DNA from 4 places in the Pararhizobium sp. DWP3-4 genome. Region 3 is predicted to be linked to each of the others. Evidence: riboswitches for the same ligand, from Rfam matches in the RefSeq annotation. Region 3 holds a riboswitch; each other region holds the start of a gene.
What was found. Region 3 has a riboswitch for cobalamin ahead of cobU (bifunctional adenosylcobinamide kinase/adenosylcobinamide-phosphate guanylyltransferase). Riboswitches for the same ligand answer to the same signal wherever they lie in the genome.
Positions count from the first base shown of each region.

Region 1: linked by a shared signal. The riboswitch ahead of nrdH (glutaredoxin-like protein NrdH) and the one ahead of cobU (bifunctional adenosylcobinamide kinase/adenosylcobinamide-phosphate guanylyltransferase) in region 3 are both predicted to bind cobalamin.
Region 2: linked by a shared signal. The riboswitch ahead of ACP7E6_RS06260 (aromatic ring-hydroxylating oxygenase subunit alpha) and the one ahead of cobU (bifunctional adenosylcobinamide kinase/adenosylcobinamide-phosphate guanylyltransferase) in region 3 are both predicted to bind cobalamin.
Region 4: linked by a shared signal. The riboswitch ahead of ACP7E6_RS02250 (CbtB domain-containing protein) and the one ahead of cobU (bifunctional adenosylcobinamide kinase/adenosylcobinamide-phosphate guanylyltransferase) in region 3 are both predicted to bind cobalamin.

Region 1 covers NZ_JAFCXF010000024.1:8,113-12,908, forward strand. The annotation lists gene nrdE (class 1b ribonucleoside-diphosphate reductase subunit alpha) at 1-1,696, opposite strand, end outside; gene nrdI (class Ib ribonucleoside-diphosphate reductase assembly flavoprotein NrdI) at 1,666-2,082, opposite strand; gene nrdH (glutaredoxin-like protein NrdH) at 2,111-2,332, opposite strand; cobalamin riboswitch at 2,588-2,810, opposite strand; gene ACP7E6_RS28240 (multidrug effflux MFS transporter) at 3,152-4,351, opposite strand; gene ACP7E6_RS28245 (TetR/AcrR family transcriptional regulator) at 4,586-4,796, shown strand, end outside.
Region 2 covers NZ_JAFCXF010000002.1:220,420-225,215, forward strand. The annotation lists gene ACP7E6_RS06255 (2Fe-2S iron-sulfur cluster-binding protein) at 1-338, opposite strand, end outside; gene ACP7E6_RS06260 (aromatic ring-hydroxylating oxygenase subunit alpha) at 340-1,590, opposite strand; cobalamin riboswitch at 1,713-1,911, opposite strand; gene ACP7E6_RS06265 (DUF6656 family protein) at 2,265-2,870, shown strand; gene ACP7E6_RS06270 (diguanylate cyclase domain-containing protein) at 2,871-3,932, opposite strand; gene ACP7E6_RS06275 (L-threonylcarbamoyladenylate synthase) at 4,170-4,796, shown strand, end outside.
Region 3 covers NZ_JAFCXF010000001.1:748,639-753,434, reverse strand. The annotation lists gene cobN (cobaltochelatase subunit CobN) at 1-566, opposite strand, end outside; gene cobW (cobalamin biosynthesis protein CobW) at 792-1,856, opposite strand; gene cobU (bifunctional adenosylcobinamide kinase/adenosylcobinamide-phosphate guanylyltransferase) at 1,860-2,384, opposite strand; cobalamin riboswitch at 2,559-2,954, opposite strand; gene ACP7E6_RS03525 (chloride channel protein) at 3,196-4,796, shown strand, end outside.
Region 4 covers NZ_JAFCXF010000001.1:464,761-469,556, reverse strand. The annotation lists gene ACP7E6_RS02255 (bifunctional diguanylate cyclase/phosphodiesterase) at 1-1,279, opposite strand, end outside; cobalamin riboswitch at 1,545-1,814, shown strand; gene ACP7E6_RS02250 (CbtB domain-containing protein) at 1,862-2,038, shown strand; gene ACP7E6_RS02245 (CbtA family protein) at 2,232-3,005, shown strand; gene ACP7E6_RS02240 (IucA/IucC family C-terminal-domain containing protein) at 3,051-3,908, opposite strand; gene ACP7E6_RS02235 (glucoamylase family protein) at 3,945-4,796, opposite strand, start outside.

The DNA of each region.
Region 1 (4,796 bases), on a different contig from region 3:
GCGTCGGGATGTGGATGCCAGCCGTCTTGAACAGTTCGGCGACACGCCCGGTCGCCGGCACCCATTCCTTCTCGGTGTATTTGTCGAAATAGTCGCCGGAAGCGTATTTTGATTTTTCGAAGCCCTTGAAGCTCGACCCGCGCTCGACGGCGATCCGGTTCGATGCCCGGATGGCGTGGTAGGTCACCGTGTAGAAATAGATGTTGGTGAAATCGACGCCTTCTTCCGAGCCGTAGTAAATGCGCTCGCGGGCGAGATAGCCGTGCAGGTTCATCTGGCCGAGACCGATGGCGTGGCTGTCGTCATTGCCCTTCTCGATCGACGGGACCGAGGAGATGTGGCTCATGTCGGACACGGCTGTCAGCGCCCGGATCGACGTTTCGATGGTCTTGCCGAAATCGGAACTGTCCATCGCCGCTGCGATATTCAGCGAGCCGAGATTGCAGGAAATGTCCTTGCCCATATGCTTGTAGGATAGGTCGTCATTATAGTCGCTGGCCTCGCTGACCTGCAGGATTTCCGAGCAGAGATTGCTCATGGTGATGCGGCCGGCGATCGGATTGGCCCGGTTCACCGTGTCTTCGAACATGATGTAGGGATAGCCGCTCTCGAACTGGATTTCGGCCAAAACCTGGAAGAATTCGCGGGCCTTGATCTTCTTCTTGGAAATGCGGGCATCGTCCGCCATCTCGCGGTACTTTTCCGTCACCGAGATTTCGGTGAACGGCACACCGTAGACGCGCTCCACGTCGTAGGGTGAAAACAGATACATGTCCTCGTTGTTCTTCGCCAGCTCGAAGGTGATATCGGGCACGACGACGCCGAGCGACAGCGTCTTGATGCGGATCTTCTCATCGGCATTTTCGCGCTTGGTATCGAGGAAGCGCATGATATCGGGGTGATGGGCGTTGAGATAGACGGCCCCTGCCCCCTGGCGGGCGCCAAGCTGGTTGGCATAGGAAAAACTGTCTTCCAGCAGCTTCATCACCGGAATGATACCGGACGACTGGTTTTCGATCTGCTTGATCGGGGCGCCGGCCTCGCGGATATTGGTCAGCGACAGGGCAACGCCGCCGCCGCGCTTGGACAGTTGCAGCGCCGAATTGATGCCGCGCGCGATCGATTCCATATTGTCCTCGACACGCAGAAGGAAGCACGACACGAGCTCGCCGCGCTGCTTCTTGCCGGCATTGAGGAAGGTCGGCGTCGCAGGCTGGAAGCGGCCGGAAATGATCTCGTCGACCATGTCTCGCGCTGTCGCTTCGTTGCCCTGCGCCAGCGCCAGCGCCACCATGCAGATACGGTCCTCGTAGCGCTCGAGATAGCGTTTTCCGTCGAATGTCTTCAGCGTGTAGCTGGTGTAATACTTGAAGGCGCCGAGGAAGGTCGGGAAACGGAACTTCTTGGCATAAGCGTGATCATAGAGGTCGCGCACGAAGTTGAACGAATACTGGTCGAGAACCTCGCGCTCGTAATAGCCCTCGGTCACCAGATAATCGAGTTTCTCCCGCAGATTATGGAAGAACACGGTGTTCTGGTTGACGTGCTGGAGGAAATACTGCTTCGCCGCCAGCCGGTCCTTGTCCAGCTGGATCCTGCCCTCGTCGTCATAGAGGTTCAGCATCGCGTTCAGCGCGTGATAGTCAATCGCGGTTTCCGTCGCCTTCAAAGGGCGTTCGAGCGTTGAGACGTCCAAAATCGTTCCAATCCATTGATGACATTGGCGACGTCCTCGTCCGTACCCAGAAGCTCGAACCTGTAGAGGTACGGCACCCGGCATTTATCCGAGATGACATTGCCCGCGAGACCGAACGTCTCGCCGAAATTGCTGTTGCCGGCGGCGATCACGCCCCGGATGAGGGATCGGTTGCCCGCATTGTTGAGAAAGCGGATCACCTGCTTGGGAACGGCGCCCCTGCCGTCATCGCCGCAATAGGTCGGCAAAATGAGGACGAAGGGCTCGCGCACGTCGGGCGTTTCGGCGCTGGTGCTGACGGGAATGCGGGCCGATTTCAGGCCGAGCTTGGCGACGAAGCGATGGGTATTTTCCGACAGGCTGGAATAATAGACGATCAGGCCCATCGCTTGTCCATCCGCACTCAGGCCGCGCTCAGGACAGCGCGCTGATCTTGTCAGGACGGAATCCAGCCCAATGGTCCTGGCCGGCGATCACCACCGGAACCTGCTGGTATCCGAGGCCGATGACCTTCGCGAAGGCGTCCTCGTCCTTGGAAATGTCGACGACCTGATAGTCGATGCCTTCACGATCGAGCGCACGATAGGTCGCTGTGCACTGGACGCAGGAAGGCTTGCTGTAGACGGTAATGTTCATGATGGTCCTCGTGGTCTGTGATGTTGCTGGCACACGAAAGGCTCCGAGCCGCTGCACGCGGATCCGATCGTGGGGTCTTGCATTGCGATACTTGCGGGAGGTTAGGCCTGTGCCGCCGATCCCGCATATCTTGGTCTGCGAATTCGATTGACTGACATGCCTTCACCCGGAGCCTTTTTGGCGGGCATCGGAAGAACGCAATCCAAAGCGGAATCATTCCGCTGCACATCACGCGACCTTCCGGGCACCCCGCCCGTGGACGTTTTGTTCAAGGCAGGTCTCCTGGCTTGCGGGTCGTGGCGTCCATTCCGTCTTCCCGAAGCCTGATGCTTCAGTGACTTGAAATGAAACAGACGCTCGCCGCTTACAGTTGCGGGGGCAGCTCCGGTTTTGCCCGGCCACAATGGCCAAGCGCACCGCATTCCCTCTTAGCCTCCCTACCTTGCGATTTGGAGGAACCTTTAACACTAGATATAGTATACGACAGGAAAATAACGTCAATGTGTAGACATCGGAAACATGCCTTGCGGTGCATATTTTTTGCGGCTTTGTGGATAATGGGGAGTTAATGCCCGCCACGGCAATCGGCTGTGGATAGTGGGGCAGCCGCCGGGGACAGCGGCCCCGGTTTCAGTTATGAGCCACGCGCGTGCCGCCGGGCGCCCGTCTGGACCGGCCGGGACCATGACGAGTTCGCCGCGCGCCGTCAGTTGCGGCTGCCCTCCAGCAATGTCTCCGACCAAAGCTCGACTGCGACCGTCACCAAACTCATGCCGGTCTCAACGATGTCTGCCACCACGTCGATGATCGAATCAACTATCACTCGGCAGCGGCAGCTGCACGGCGGCGGCCGATGGTGGCCTGGGTGAGCAGCAGCGCGCCGACGGCGCAGAGCGCGATGCCCATGGCCATCGGAACGGCCGTGCCGTCGAAGAACACCGAGGCGATCACCATGGCGACGGCGGCGGTGACGAAATGCAGCGTTCCCATCAGCGACGATGCCGTGCCTGCGATTTCGCCATGCTCCTCCAGCGCCAGCACAGCACTTGTCGGGATGACGAGGCCGAGGAAGCCGTAACCGACGAAGAGAAATGCGGCCATCACCGGCAGCTGATTGAAGCCGAGGCTCATGACGATGGCCATCGCCGCCATGGTCAGCGCGAAGGCTGCAACGGCGATGCGCATGACCCGAACGAGCCCAAACCGTTCGCCGAACCAGCCGGTCGCCTGCGATACCGCGAAGAACGACACGGCATTGATGGAGAAGGCAAAGCTGTATTGCGTCGGCGACAGGCCGTAATAGTCGATCAGCACGAAGGGCGAGTTGGCAAGATAGACGAGGAAGCTAGAAATGCCGAGGCCGCCGATGAAGGTCAGCGTCAGAAAATTCTTGTCCCTGAGCAGCAGGCCGTAGGCAGCCATGGCGCTGCGCAGGCCACTCCCGGCACGGTGCTCCCTCACGCGGGTTTCCTGCAATTGCGTCGCCAGCAGGATGAGGCCGATGAAGGCGGCGATCGTCACCGCCCAGAACACGCCGCGCCAGCCGTAGAACTCGATGACGGCACTGCCGGTCAGCGGCGCCAGGATCGGCGAGATGCTGAACACCAGCATCAACAGCGACATCAGCCGGGCGGCCTGCACGCCGGTATGCATGTCGCGAACGATGGCGCGCGGGATGACCATGCCGGCAGCTCCGCCGATCCCCTGCAGGAAGCGGAAGGCGATCAGCGTTTCGATATCGCTTGCCAATGCGCAGCCGATGCTGGCGAGCGCAAAGATGCCGATACCGATATAGAGCGGCGCCTTGCGGCCCCACATATCGGACAGGGGACCGTAGACCAGCTGCGCCACCGCAAAGGAGATGAAGAAGGCGAGCAGGCTCAGCTGTACGATATGGTTCTCGGCACCAAGATCCTGCCCGATCGAGGGCAGCGCCGGCAGGTACATGTCTATGGCAAACGGGCCGATGGCCGACAACAGGCCGAGGATGAGGGCAGTCCGGAAGAAGGAGGACGTCATGGGGGGCATCTTTCAGAAACGGCCGCACAAAACCGGGTCGGTCTGGCGCCGCGTTGCTCTCAGGAGTTTACCGTGATCGTTGCCAAGGGCGCGCGGTGCTTGAGAGGACGCCCACACGCTTGGCAAGCCGTGTCAATATTATTGGACAGAGCTGTAAAATTAGACACCATTGTCTAAAACGTCAAGAGGCATTATCTTCGGCCGATGAAAACCAATCATGACACAGTGCCGAAAATGTCCGTGCATAGCCAGCGCGGGCAATGTGCCAAGCGCAAGTCCATTCTGGAAGCCGCCGCCCAAGTCTTTTGCCGTCAAGGCTTTACCGGCGCCAGCATCGACGAGATCGCCGCCGAAGCCTGCGTCTCGCGTCAGACCGTCTACAACCACTATCGCGAAAAAGAGAACCTGTTCACCGCCGTGGTCGAGGACGTGATGGACCGGGCAA
Region 2 (4,796 bases), on a different contig from region 3:
AAGGCCTTCAGCTTCATGCCCGGCTTGAGGGTTTCGAACATCCAGCGGGTGCCGATGCTCGACGCCTGCGCCTTGACGGTGACGGCGACCGAAAACGGCCGCGACGGCGTCGAGGACAAAGTGTACGTGCGCATCACCGGATCGTCCGCCTTGACCGGCAGTTCCAGCGTGACGAACTGGCCCGGCAGATAGCGGAACCAGCTGTCCTTGTCGGCCTTGAAGCCGAACGTCATCACGTCCGGCCCTTCGGCGGTGACGGAGATGCATTCCAGGAGCTGCTGCCGGTCGTTGAACGGCTGCAACTCGTCAAAGTGCCGGAAGGATGAGGCAATCGTCATGTCAGGCGACCCGAACCAGAGGGGTGGAGATGGAGCTGCCCTGCAGGCGGTCCGCCAGGAAGTTGGTGTACCATTCGACGAACTGCATCACGCCGCCTTCGTGTTCCGGCGAATAGGGACCGGGCTGATAGGCGAGCGAGCGGATGCCGAAGGCGTTTTCCTCGACGATCTGGCGGTCCTGGTCGTTGGTCTCGGTCCAGACATGCGTCAGCTCGTCGATGCTGTAATCGACGCCCTCGACGGCATCCTTGTGCACCAGCCACTTCGTCGTGACCTGCGTCAGTTCGGGCCCAAGCGGCAGGACGCGGAAGGTGATGGCGTGGTCGGCCAGTACATGGTTCCAGGTCGACGGATAGTGGAACAAGAGCAGCGTGCCGATATGGCTCTGGCTGACATCGTCGGACAGCTGGCGCTTGACGGCGCGTTTGCCGGACATGGTGTAGCTTTCAGCGCCCTCGATCAGCGGCATGCGGGCGACGCGGAACTGGCCCTTGTGATCGATCTTGAACTCGCTCGGCAGGCCCGAGGCTTCGCAATGTGCCCAATGGGCGGCGATGACCGGATCGTCCTTGGCGCCCTGCACGCCGGTTGCCGTCGGTGCTTCCGGATAGGTGCGGCAAAGTTCGGGGTGGTTGGCGGCGCAGTGGTAGCATTCCCGGTTGTTTTCCCAGACGAGCTTCCAGTTGCCCTTTTCGATGATGGTGCTTTCGAAGGCGACCTTGGTGTCTTTTAGATTGTGCGGCGTCAGATAGGACGAGACCATGTCGCGCACCGGTTGGAAATCCATCGCCTCTTCGGCCAGGCAGATAAAGATATAGCCGCCGATGGTTTCGCAGTGGATCGGTTTCAGACCATGCTGGTTCTTGTCGAAATCCTCGCCCATCTGGCGGGCGAACAAAAGCTTGCCATCCAGCTCGTAGGTCCACTGGTGATAGGGACAGACAAGCTTGGCGGACGAGCCCTTGGCACCGGCGCAGACGCGCGAGCCGCGATGGCGGCAGGAATTGTGCAGCGCCCGCACGGTGCCTGTGCGATCGCGGACGATGACGACCGGATATTCGCCGACCTGCACGGTGAAATAATTGCCGGATTTCGGGATTTCGCACTCATGACCGATGAACAGCCAGTCCTTGTACCAGATTTCCTCCATATCGAGCCGGTAGAGATCGGGATCGGTGTAGAAGGCCTGCTCGAGACTGTGCGTGCCGCGCCGGTTCTTCAATGTGCGGAGGACTTCGCTGCGGAGATCCATGGTCATTTCCTTGTGCTCGCCAACTTTTTGAACGTTGCAGCAGACAGGAAAGGAACCGCCGGCGCGCCGGGAGAGCGCGTGGTTACAGTGGTTCTCCTTCCGGCTGCCCGCCGCAACCCAGATATCAATTTCATCACAAGGCTGGTTTCCGGGCTCTGGAGCTGTCCTTGCGGACGATCCCGGCGCCTTCCCGGATTTCTCCAGTGGCCTTTTGCCGAGGTTTCGCTCCACCACCGTTGCGGGGGCAGCGCCGGATTTCGACCGGCTTCCCAATTCTCCGCCCTTCCCTATAAAGACGGCACCTTGAGTGTCTTCATCTAATCCGCACGCCCGGAAAAACAGCCGCCAGTTTACGACATCCGATTCCAGAAAGACGACACGGAACAGATTGCATGCGACCTCGGCCCATGTGGCTATTTTATAAGCATAAACAACGCGATCTGCTGAATTTTCAGCAAAAGGCCGGTTTTCCGCGCAACGCTTCGGCAATCGGCTGCGAAGCGGCCTCTTTGCGACATCGCGCGGCACCAGTGCTGGCGCCGCCATGTGCATACTGCGCGGCAAAAGGTTGATGCCTGGAAAGACTGCATTAACCATAACACGTTAGCTTCATCTCATGAGCGATTACGCCCCGGAGTGCTTTGTCTGCATTCCGCGCATTCTGGTACAGGCCGATGTCAAACTTGAGATATTTCGATGCCGCCGCAGTCAAGAAGCCGGCTCCATCGCCGAAGGCGGCGATCTATACCGAATTCCTGCGCACAGGGCGGATCAACCGGCACCAGCAGGAATGGAGTGCCACAGAAAAACGCTATCTGACCCATCAGGAAGTCGCCACCCGCACCGGCAAGAAGCTCGAAGCGGCCGGTACCGCGACGCATGAGCGGATCAACGGCTTCCATCGGTCGATCCGGTTTCCCAGACTGCTTTTCCACCGCACGCTCGCCGATAGCCCGCATCTCGGTTACTGCCATGTGACGGCCGCGCGGACGAAATTTGCCAAGTTCGAGGATGTCCGCTGGTCGTTCTACATTGCCAATTTCTTTTCCGATATCGGCGACGACCAGCATTTTTTCGAGAAGATCAAACTCGGTTATTCGCGGATGTATTTCGCTGTGGCAACCGAGATGGATGCCGAGGCCGGCAAGCTGACGGTCAATCGCGCTGTGCATGACAACGGGCTGTTGTTTCGCACCCGCGACCCCAAGGAAGCCCTGAAGAACGTGCTTCTGCTCGGCGCCCGCAACGAACAGCTTCGCAAGATCATCGGCAGCCTCTGATCACTGCTTGTAGATCAGCCAATCGCGCCCGGGCGGCTGCTCGCCTTCTGCGCCATGAACGATGGTCTGGTCGCCGCCCTTGCCCTGCGCCCTGGCAAGCGCCTTTTCCGCCGTACCGACAAGATCGAAGGCGTTGCTGGCATCATCCGACATGCAGATGCCCACCGAAAGCGTCACGCAGCCGAGATCGCGCCCGGTTTTAGGATGTGTGAAATGCGTGCCGCGCAAGGCCGAACGCAACAGCGCCACAAGCCGCACCACCTCCCGCTCCTCGCCCGCATTGACCAGAAAACCGAAACGGGTGCCGTCGAAACGGGCCACGAGTTCGCTTGACGGAAACGCCTGCTGGATGATGCCGCCGATATGCCGGGCCAGCGGCTCGGCCAATGCCGCCGCCTGTTCGCCCGACAGGCGGCGGCTGGTATCCGGTTCGGCAATGGCGATGCCGCAGGCAAGCGGCAGATCCGGATCGGCATAGACCTTGGCCAGCGCCTTGTTGAAGGCGCGGCGATTGGCAAGCCCGGTGACTGCATCCGAAAATTTCCGCGCTTCGAAGTCGGCAAGATCCTTCTGGACGCCGGCAATGACGCTCGATTGCGCCGTGACGCTTTGTTCCATTTCGGCATTGTGCGACACCTGCCGCTCGGTGGCCCGCTTCAGCGCCTGGATGGAATTGGCAAGCGCCGCCTGGCTCGCGTCACCGGACACCACCAGCGCTTTCGTCGCCTCGCTGATCAGCTTGCCATAATCATCGAGCTGATCTTTTTCGCGCGACAGGAGGTTCATGAAATTGCTCATCTCGTCGCGCACGATCGTCGTCGATCGCGCCAGCACGCTCGCCTCGTGATGATGCGGCAGATATTTGCGGCCCAGTTCATCAAGCGCCGATTGCGACTTGTACTTGCCGAGCGCGATGAACTCGCGAACCAGGTCCGGATTGGCCCCGCCATAAGCCTCGTAGACGAGTTCGTAATTCCTCGGGATGGCATCGATCCCCATCTGATGCATGGCGGTGGCGATGCGCAGCGCAAGGTCGTTCGGCATGGATTTCTTGTTGGCCATAAGGGCTCCGGCTGAGTGCAGAATCCGACAGCTAGCATGGGCAACTTTCCCCGCTGCTAACCGGACCTGTCGCATTTTAAGAAACCCGAATTCCGGCTGTGGCGAAACGGCACAATCGGCGCAAGCCTGCACATCGCCAGCGAATGCGCTTGGCAACGTCCAGCTTCGCCCTGTAAAGAAAACGCCGGAGCGCCTGCCTGGGTTTTTAAGGACTGGCGCATGACGTTTGGAAGTTTGATGGCGCTGATCATAGACACACGGACCGAGCCGGACCGCGCCTTGGCGGCCGCCTGCGAAACGCTTGGCGAAGGCCTGCCTGTGGCGATCCCGACAGAGACGGTCTACGGGCTGGCGGCAGACGCTACCAATCCGGACGCGATCAGCCGAATCTATGAAATGAAAGGCCGTCCGCGCTTCAATCCGCTGATCTGCCATGTCGCCGATTTCGCCATGGCGGAAGCCCATGTCGCCTTCGATCCCCTATCGCGAAAGCTGGCCGAAGCCTTCTGGCCGGGACCCCTGACGCTGATCCTGCCGATCAAGCCGGACAGCAGCGTCCATCCGCTCGCCTCCGCCGGCCTCGATACGCTGGGCATCCGCATGCCGGACGGTTTTTCACGGGAGGTCATCAAGCGCTTTGGCAGCCCCCTGGCAGCGCCCAGCGCCAATACTTCCGGCAAGATCAGTCCGACCAGCGCCGCCCATGTCGAAGCCGATCTCGGCGGCAAACTGGCACTGATCCTTGACGCGGGTTCAGCGGAAATCGGCCTGGAATCGACCATCGTCAAGGTCGAGGGCGATGAAATCCGGCTGCTGCGTCCAGGCGGTCTGGACGTCGCCGATATCGAGGCGCTGACCGGCTGG
Region 3 (4,796 bases):
GCCTCAACTCCGATCACCCCCCGCCCCGGCCACCAGATACCGGCTTTCATCAGCGGCGCTGCCGATTCCGGTTTTTCCGCGCCGTCGATCAGCGCCTCGGCATAGCGCAGCAGCCGCGCCATGTTGTCGGCGCCGCCTTCGGTGAAATAGGCCCACATGCGGTTGCGGTCTTCGGCAGAGACGGTCGAGAAAGGCTCCAGCCCGGGATCAGGCTTGTCGCAGCCCGGCAGCACGGCAATCTGGAATTTATGGGTGACGGCGGCTGCATGCAGCGCCTCCAGCACATAGTGGAAATAGCTGGCGCCGCCGAGCGGGCGAACGATGATCAGCCTGGCATGCCGGGCGGTGCGCTCGACATAGGTATCGACCGACATCGGGTGCTTGAGCGTCAGAAGGCTTGCCACCCGCAGGCTCGACTTTCCTCCACGCGTGCGGTGCGCGCCAGCAATCGACGAAAGCTCGGTATCGGCTGCCGACAGGAACAGAATATCGGCTGGTGATTGACCGAGATCGATCGCCTCCTCGCCGTCGGTAATCGTGCCTTTCTGGGCTAGGAGGAGATGCATGCATTGTCTCCCGTGCTGGATAAGGAAGTCCCCTCCCCAACCCCTGCACACAAGGGGGCGGGGCTTATCTGCCGAACCCTTATGCCAAACCCGGTAACCTCATCCAAGAAGCGTACTCCGAACGGTTCAAACAGCCACGAAAGGCGCGGCAAACGCAGTCCAAGCCCCTCCCCCTTGTGGGGAGGGGTTGGGGAGGGGTTATGGTCTCGCCCGGTCAAAGCGCCCTCAAACCGCCGCAGCGATCGCGGCACGCACGGCGGCTTCATCCATGTCGTGGAGGCCGATGACGACCAGGCGGGTGCGGCGCACTTCGCCGGCAGCCCAGGGGCGGTCGAAATACTGGTCGATGCGGGCGCCGACGCCCTGGATCAAAAGGCGCATCGGCTTGCCGGGGATATCGGCAAAGCCCTTTAGACGCAGCACGTCATGCGCGGCAATGATCGGCTTCAGCTTTTCGATGAAGGCGGCCGGATCGGCAATCGAACCCAGTTCGACGACGAAGCTGTCGAATTCGTCATGGCTGTGCTCCTCGCCGGCCTCGTGCTCCATCTCGTGATGGGACCTGCGGTTGCCGATATCGCTTTCGGTGCCGACGCCGAGGCCGAGCAGGACGGCGGCGGAAACCTCGCCGTTCTTCGCTTCGATCATCGCCGGCTTGCGGCTGGTGCGTGACGCAACCTCGTTGCGGACAAAGGCAAGGCCGGTCGAATCGAGCAGGTCGGTTTTGTTGAGAATGATCAGGTCGGCAGCGGTGAGCTGGTCTTCGAACAGTTCCTCGATCGGGCTTTCATGATCGAGATTGTCGTCGTTGACGCGCAAGGCATCGACCTTTTCATGATCGTCGGCAAAGCGTCCGGCAGCGACGGCGGCACTATCGACCACTGTGATGACGCCATCGACGGTCACCTGCGTGCGGATATCCGGCCAGTTGAAGGCGGCGATCAGCGGCTGTGGCAGCGCCAGACCGGACGTTTCGATGATGATATGGTCCGGGCGGTTTTCACGCTCGAGCAGCTTCGTCATCGTCGGGATGAAATCGTCGGCGACGGTGCAGCAGATGCAGCCATTGGTCAGCTCGATGATGTCATCCTCGCTGCAGGCTTCGGCGCCGCAGCCCTTCAGCACGTCGCCATCGACACCGAGATCGCCGAATTCGTTGATGATCAGCGCGATGCGCCGGCCGCCGGCATTCTGCAGGATGTTGCGAATCATCGTCGTCTTGCCGGCACCGAGAAAGCCGGTGATAACGGTGGCTGGGATCTTGCCGTGGGCGGCTTTTTCAACGGTCATGGATCAACCCTTCATTTTCAGCGGCAATCCAGCCGCGATAAAATAGACGTCTGCGGAAATCTCCGCAATGATCTGGTGCAGCCGGCCGGCATGGTCGCGAAAGTCGCGCGCCATCCGGTTCTCCGGCACGATGCCCAGCCCGACTTCGTTCGAGACGAAGACCAGCTTGGCCTTGGCCAGCGGCACATAGGCCGCAAGCCGTTCAAATTCCGCCGCGATATCCCGATGCTCCATCATCAGATTGGTGACCCAGAGCGTCAGGCAATCGATCAGAACGATGCGATCAGGCGCATCGATCGCCTTCAGGCAGCCGGCAAGGTCGAGCGGCTCTTCATGGGTCTGCCAATCGGCGCCGCGGCGATCGCGATGCTCGCAAATCCTTGCCTGCATCTCGTCGTCCCAGGCCCTTCCGGTCGCGACGTAATGCATGCGCAGACCCGACGCCGTCACGAGTTTTTCGGCGAAAGCGGATTTTCCGGAACGGGCGCCGCCCAGAACCAGCACGCTGCCTGACAGTATCGATGTCATGAAAAGATCCTGGCCTCAGCGCGCGCCGGAAAGGACAGGAACCCTTGGGTCACGCAAAGCGGCATTCGCGGCAACGCGAAACAGGCCGTTCCGGGAACGGGATAATAAAGCCATGACAACCTCCGTGCTGGCGTCGGGAGTATCTCTCCCTGGATTGGGCGAGCCCTATCGAAGACGGGGCCCTTGAGGATGGCAGGTCTCCTGGCTCACGGCGCCACGCCCCAAAAGGGACGAACGGGCCCGCCTCGCCTTCCCGGAGTTTTTGCGCCAGATTGCGTCACCGCAACCGACTGATATCACGAAGAGGTGGACGATTCGTAGATTTAGAGGCGTCCGGCCCCGGCAGATCGTGATGCTACTCCAGTGGCTTTTCCGGTTGGGCCGATCCTTACCGCTGCCGCGAATGCGGACAGTCCGGAAACATCGGCTTTCCCGGATGGCGAACCCTGACCGTTCTACAGTCGCGGGGTCGGCTGCGATAAGGACGCCCGGTCTGGGTCCGGCCCGTCGCATTCCCATTTACTCCCAACATGCAACGGCATATCGGGAACCATCCAATGACCGATGATTAGGCGCTCGCCTGGATCAAGTCAATTGCGGCACTCTCTCGCCGCCATGGTTTGGCCCGGCCTCGGCAAGACTAAGCTTGATCTCCCAGACCATGCCTTCTAGAGCAATTCCAGCGGAAGTGCGCAGCGGTTTTGCGTCCGAAATTGCGTAGAAAAAAAGACAGGCGGTTTTCGCAATTCGAAGCAAAGCGGAAATGCCCACGACGGCGCAGAGACAGGATGGCCAGGCAATGAAGCTGAAGATGATTCCGAAACTTAACCTGCGGCGGCTCGGCTATCTCTCGCTGCTTTTCGATCTCGGGCGGATGCGGGCCTTTGCGCGGCGGAGCGAACTCGGCCTGGTCGTCGCGGGCATGATCGTCGGTGTTACGTCGGGTCTTGCCGTCACCGCGATGAGCATCATATCCAGCCGCCTGCACAGCCTGATTTTCGGTATTGCCGATGATGAAAGGCTGAGTTCCAGCAATCTGCAGGGCGAAATTTCCGTATTGATCGCGCCGGTGGCCGGTGGGATCATTCTCGGCCTGGTGATGGTGCTTCTGGCATCCTGGCGCAAGAAGCCGATGGTCGATCCGATCGAGGCCAACGCCCTGCATGGCGGCCGTCTCTCGCTCACCGACAGCATCGTCGTCGCGATACAGAACCTGATCTCCAACGGCTTTGGCGCCTCCGTCGGGCTCGAGGCCGGTTACACGCAGCTGGCATCCGGCATCGCCTCCAAGCTCGGCATCTCGCTGCAGCTTCGCCGCTCGGATCTGCGCACCCTGGTCGGTTGCGGCGCTGCCGGCGCCATCGCCGCCGCGTTCAATGCGCCGCTGACCGGTGCCTTCTATGCCTTCGAGCTGATCATCGGCACCTATACGATCGTGTCGCTGACGCCGGTCGTCGTTTCCGCCCTGATCGCCAATCTCGTGGCCAGATGGCTGTATGCGGGCGATTTCACCATCGATGTCGGCCAGTTCGGCGCCGTCGTCCCGGCCGACTATCTGCCGGCATTGCTGCTCGGCTGCTTCTGCGCTGCCATGGGCATCCTCTTGATGAAGGGCGTCTCGCTGATCGAGGGGCTTGCCCGACGCAGTTTTATCCCCGCTCCCGCGCGCCCGGCGCTCGGCGGCATCGTCGTCGGCCTTCTGGCACTGGTGTCGCCCCAGGTGCTGTCGGCCGGTCACGGTGCCCTGCATCTCAATCTCGCCAGTTCGCCCGCAATCCCGATGCTGATCGGCCTGTTCCTGATGAAATCCCTCGCCTCGGCGGTCTCGATCGGTTCCGGCTTTCGCGGCGGCCTGTTCTTTGCGTCGCTGTTCATGGGCGCGCTGCTCGGCAAGCTGTTTGCCTTTTCCGCGCCCTACGTCTTTGCCCAGGCAACGCTGACGCCGGTCATCTATGCGGTCGTCGGCATGAGTTCGCTGGCGGTTGCCATTATCGGCGGACCGTTGACGATGACGTTCCTGGCGCTGGAAATCACCGGCGACTTCCCGATCACCGTCCTTGTTCTGGCGGCCGTGATCACCTCCTCGCTCGTTGTGCGCACCACCTTCGGCTACTCGTTCGCCACCTGGCGTTTTCACCTGCGCGGCGAGAGCATCCGCAGTGCTCATGATGTTGGCTGGATCCGGAACCTCACCGTCGGCCGCCTTATGCGTACAGATGTCCGTACAATCGATGCGCAGGCAACGCTGGAGGATTTCCGGAGAGATTTTCCGCTTGGATCGACACAACGGGTCGTCGTCGTCGATGGCGCAAAATATGCAGGCATCATCCAGGTGCCGGAAGTCTATGCCAGCCCCATCGAAGCCAGCGAGGAAAAGCAGGACCTTTCCGGCTTCATCCGCCTTCCCAACGA
Region 4 (4,796 bases), 280 kb from region 3:
CGGCAGAAACGTTCACCGCGATACGCGGAACCTGCACACCCTGCCGCATCCAGGCCTGCCGATCCTTCAGCGCCGCTTTCAAAATTGCGGCGTCCAGATCGTCCAGCCGGCCAAGGCTGCCCGCAACCGTGATGAATTCGCCCGGCAGAATCATTCCGCGCTTTGGATGGCGCCACCGTGCCAGAACTTCCATTCCGACAATGCGCCGGGTCCGCGCATCGACCTGAGCCTGATAGTAGGGAATGAACTCCCCTTTCTCCAGTCCATGCGCCAATTGCCGGCCGACGCGCTGCTCGTTGTTGAGCTGCGCCTTCAAGTGCGCCGAAAACACCTCTACCCTACCCCGTCCCAATTTTTTGGCCCGTTGCAGCGCGATGTCGGATTCCGCCAGCAGGCTGGCGATATTACGGCCGCTGGCAGCCGCCACCCCCATCGACGCGCCGGTACGCAACACGTCGTCATTATGCCAGACAGATTGCTTCAATTGCTGCGCCAGTTGCTCAGCGCGGTGTTTAAGATCATCCAGGGCGGTAAAGTTTGCGATCAGAACCGCAAATTCGTCGCCGCTGACACGCGCGATGAACGAGTTCTTCGGCACGCCGGCTTCGATCCGCCTCGCACAGGATTTCAAAACGTCGTCTCCGGCTGCGTGGCCGGCGGTGTCGTTGATCTGCTTGAACCGGTCGAGACCGATATGCAGGATCGCCAGCTTCTCAAGGCCGGGCTCCCCGGCGAGTTCCGCCAATCGCCGGTCGAAGAACCGGCGATTGGGAAGTCCCGTTAGGTAATCGTGCTCGGCTGCATATTCGATCCGCTCCGTGGTTGCTTCCAGCGCGACAGCGCGCGCCTCGGCGATCGCCTTCTGCCGCCGCAGTTCGCGATTGAGCAGCACGTCAGCTGTGACATCCCATTCGGCTCCGATGAAGGTGATATGGCCGTCTTCCTCGAAACAATAGGCACGCGAACGCAGGTAGCGTGTTTCGCCATCTGGCAGAATGATCCGGTATTCCGAAGAGTAGACGTCCTTGGTCAAAATCGCCCGATCGAAGTCGGCTTGGGCTTGAGCAAAATCCTCGGGATGGATCGCGTTCATCCAGACTTCCGCCTTGACCCGCTTTTTGGTCTTGCCAGTCGCGTAGAGCCGGTGCATCTGCAGATCCCAGACGACTTCGTCTTTCTGGGTGTCGTGCTCCCACACACCGATCTGAGAAGCGTCAAGCGCAATTCCCAAGCGGCGAAGAATATTCTGGAATTCCTGTTCGGACCTCGCCGCGTTCATGGTTTTCTCTGTGGAGGATTCTTCGCGTATCAGCGCGGTTTTACCCTATGCCAAGGTTCCTAAAGAACTATTGTTCCATCATTTGAGAAGAGTATTTCCCATAAAAAACAACCACGGAGTGTTACCGCAAGGCAACCAGTTGCAACCAGGGAGAATTCGGCAATCCATTACATATCAGATTTAGATATTGTACTAAAAAAACAAGACAGACAATGCGTCATTGTAGGTCGCAGCGCTGAATTGACATGACCGGGGCGACGGCATAATCATCGTTGGATCAATTGGTTCCCTGGCGGCGAGGTGCTTTCGGGGAGTAAATGGGAACGTGACGGATGGACCCATTCTGGGCATCTTTATCACGGCCGACCCCGCGACTGTAGAGCGGTCAGAGTTTGTCATGCCGGTATGTGCAACCGGTAGAAACCACTGCGGCGACGGGCCCTTGGCCCCTGCCCCGGGAAGGTGAGACAAGCTCCTTGGCGCGAAAGCGCCTGACGCCGCGAGCCAGGAAACCTGCCGGTTGATGAGGGGCATGGTGCCCAATTGGTGGGATATTTCCCACGCGCCATCACGGAGGTTGTCATGGCTACGACTACAGTTTCAAGCGTTCCGCTTTCGCTCAACGACCGCATTACCACGGCTATTCTCGCCCTGTTGATCGGTGGCTTCCTGGTTTTCGGCGCCGGCCTTGCCAATTCGGCCGTGCTGCATGACACCGCCCACGACGTCCGCCATTCCTACGGCTTCCCGTGCCATTGATGTGAGCAGTGGAAGGCTTGAGGGCTTTCCACGCTCTATCGGTGAAACGGATGGTGGATTTCCTTTTGGAAATCGCGCGGCTGCGGGCTGCGCCCATGCTCTGGCATCGGGCGGTTTTTGCCGTGAGGAATTGAAACACGACAAGCGTTGAGCACTGACGAGAAATCGGCTCCGCTTGAATTTGGGGGTACAAATGATTGTCAAAACACTTCTGGCCGCATTGGTGGCTGGATTGATCGCGGGCGTCTTCATGACGGCGGCGCAGGAATTGCGGGTGGTCCCGCTCATCCTTCATGCCGAAGAATATGAGGTCAAGGAACCCGCTGCCGAACCGCCGGCGGCGACGGAAGGCCAGCAGCAGCATTCGTCGCTCAACCGCTCATCCGTGATCGGCGAGATGCTGTCGGCACTGTCGCCGGTCACGCCGGCCTATGCCCATGAGGGCGAGCATGAAGACGAGGGCGGCATCATGTTCGGCATGAGCCGGTTCTCCGGCACGCTTCTTGCCAATCTGGTGGCTGGCGCCGGCTTCGGCCTGTTGCTCGCGGGTGCCAGTCTCGTCTTCAACTATCCGATTACCTTGCGCAACGGCGCAGTGTGGGGCGCGTGCGGCTGGTTGACGGTTCATCTTCTGCCCGCCATCGGCCTGCCGCCGGAGTTGCCGGGCTTTCCGGCCGCCGATCTGCATGACCGGCAGATCTGGTGGATCGCAACCATCGTTCTCGCTGTCGCCGGGGTCTATCTCATCGTCCTGCGCGATGAAATCCTTGCAAAGATCATCGGGCTTGTCCTGATCGCCGCACCGCATGCCTATGGTGCGCCGCAGCCGTCTGATATTTCGAGCCCGGTTCCGGCCGTTCTCGGAGCGGAATTCGCGGTCGCCGCCTTGGCAACGACACTGGCATTCTGGATCGTGCTCGGCGTGATCTCCGGCTACCTGAACGACAAGCTTCTGAAATCGGCCTGAGCCTAAATCTTTGCCGCGCCGGCATTGCTTGCGCGGCAACGGCAATCAGAGGCCGCCGGTACGCTCGATATGGGCGTGCAGGCGGTCTCTTTGCGTCTTCGTATCGAGAAGAACGCAAACATCGCAGAAATCCCCGCCCTCTGTTCGATAGTAGAGACAGCAGCCGCTTCGCAGGCGGAACACGCGCTCGACCGCAACGCCATCGCAAACAGCCTCAACTCGCTGATAGCGCACGGCATTAGAGAAAAGCGGCGATCCCGTCCTATTGATGATGGCAAGTGCCGCAGCCATGGCGCGCTCCGCGTCGCCCAAGGCTGTACCAACCTCTAGGAAAGCGCCCGCAATGCCATCGGCCGCCAGCCGCCATTGTGCGACAGGAGAGAGGCCAGTGCATGCCTGGAGCGCGTCGATCACCGGAAGGACGCTTTCGACAAATAGATCGTGAAACAGTAGTGCCCGGTCGTCGCCACGCACAAAACGCTCGAAGCGAAAATGAAGACGGCTGATATCGGATGGACGCGTTTCCATCGGTGGAATGTGATCGTGCGGAACGACGGGCTCGAAACGGAACGCCAGGCGATCCGGGCTGAGGTCAGGAACGAGCACCGTCCGCAGATAGACCGCTGCAGCCGCGATGCTGAGATGATGGCTGTAGAAGGAAATGAGATGGGCGGCTCTGACGCGGTCATCCATGCCGGTGGCAAAACGGTTCTGATAGTCCAGCAGGCCGGCGACCATATCGCCATCACGACGCCATGCCTCGGTGACCGGCAGAAAATCGCCACCTTCTACCCCCAGCGATACGGCAACCTGCGGAAAATGCTCCGCCTGCCAGGCGATGGCGGCCTCCGCCTGCCCTCCATCGCCCTCGCAAAAACTGCTTGATTTTCGATTTTCATCCAAAGGGGCCACCCGTCATCGCATGGCAGCCCGTTTACCTTAAAGCCAGCCGCCAGAAAAGCCTGCCCGTCTGAGGCCGCGCCGTATAACCGGTGTTTCGCGCAGCATGTTCCAGTAAAGGCCTGTGCGATGGTTCTCGATCATCATCACCAACAGCCCGTGGTCAAGACCGACGCAACGGTTGTTCATCCACCCTTCCGCCGTCTTGCCAGGAACGCTGGGATTGAAACTGCCGATAAAACGGCCCTCGTCAACGACGTCGGGATAGCTCGAAAGGATATGCCGTGTCGCCGACATCGCCGCCTGCGGTTCGAACGGCAAGCATGCCAGCGGTGCCCAGGGTGCAAGCGTGCCATCGTCCGGCCCGAGCGGTGCACCGCGCGCAGCGTAGCCTGCAAATTGCTGGCGCCGTCCATCCTGCAAACGGCGCGGACGCTGCGGGCCGTCACAGGATGTCAGCCCCCAAGTGTCGGCGCCATAGCCGGTAAAATTGCCGGGATTGGCGATCGCATAATCGCGCTGAACGGCAATGGCACGACGGGTGTTTTCAAAATAATCCGTATCATGCGCCGCGACAGCCCCATCGCGGATGCCCCGGAAATCGATCCATGCATGTGAAAACAGATGAATGAACAGCGGCCCGGCGTAGAGGAACGGCTTGCCCTTGACCGTCATCCAATCGAATTTCCCGGCAAAGGCATCATAGCTTTCCTTGCCGATCGGATAGGATGGCGAGGCCAGAGCCAGCGTATACAGAATGATCGCCTCGCTGTAGGATTCCCAGCGATAGGGCATAAAGCCCGTCCGGGGCTTCCATCCGAGCCACAAGGCGCCCTTGCCGTCGAGTGCCCAGGCCCAGTTCGCCCGGGCATAGAGCATATCGACGTGAGA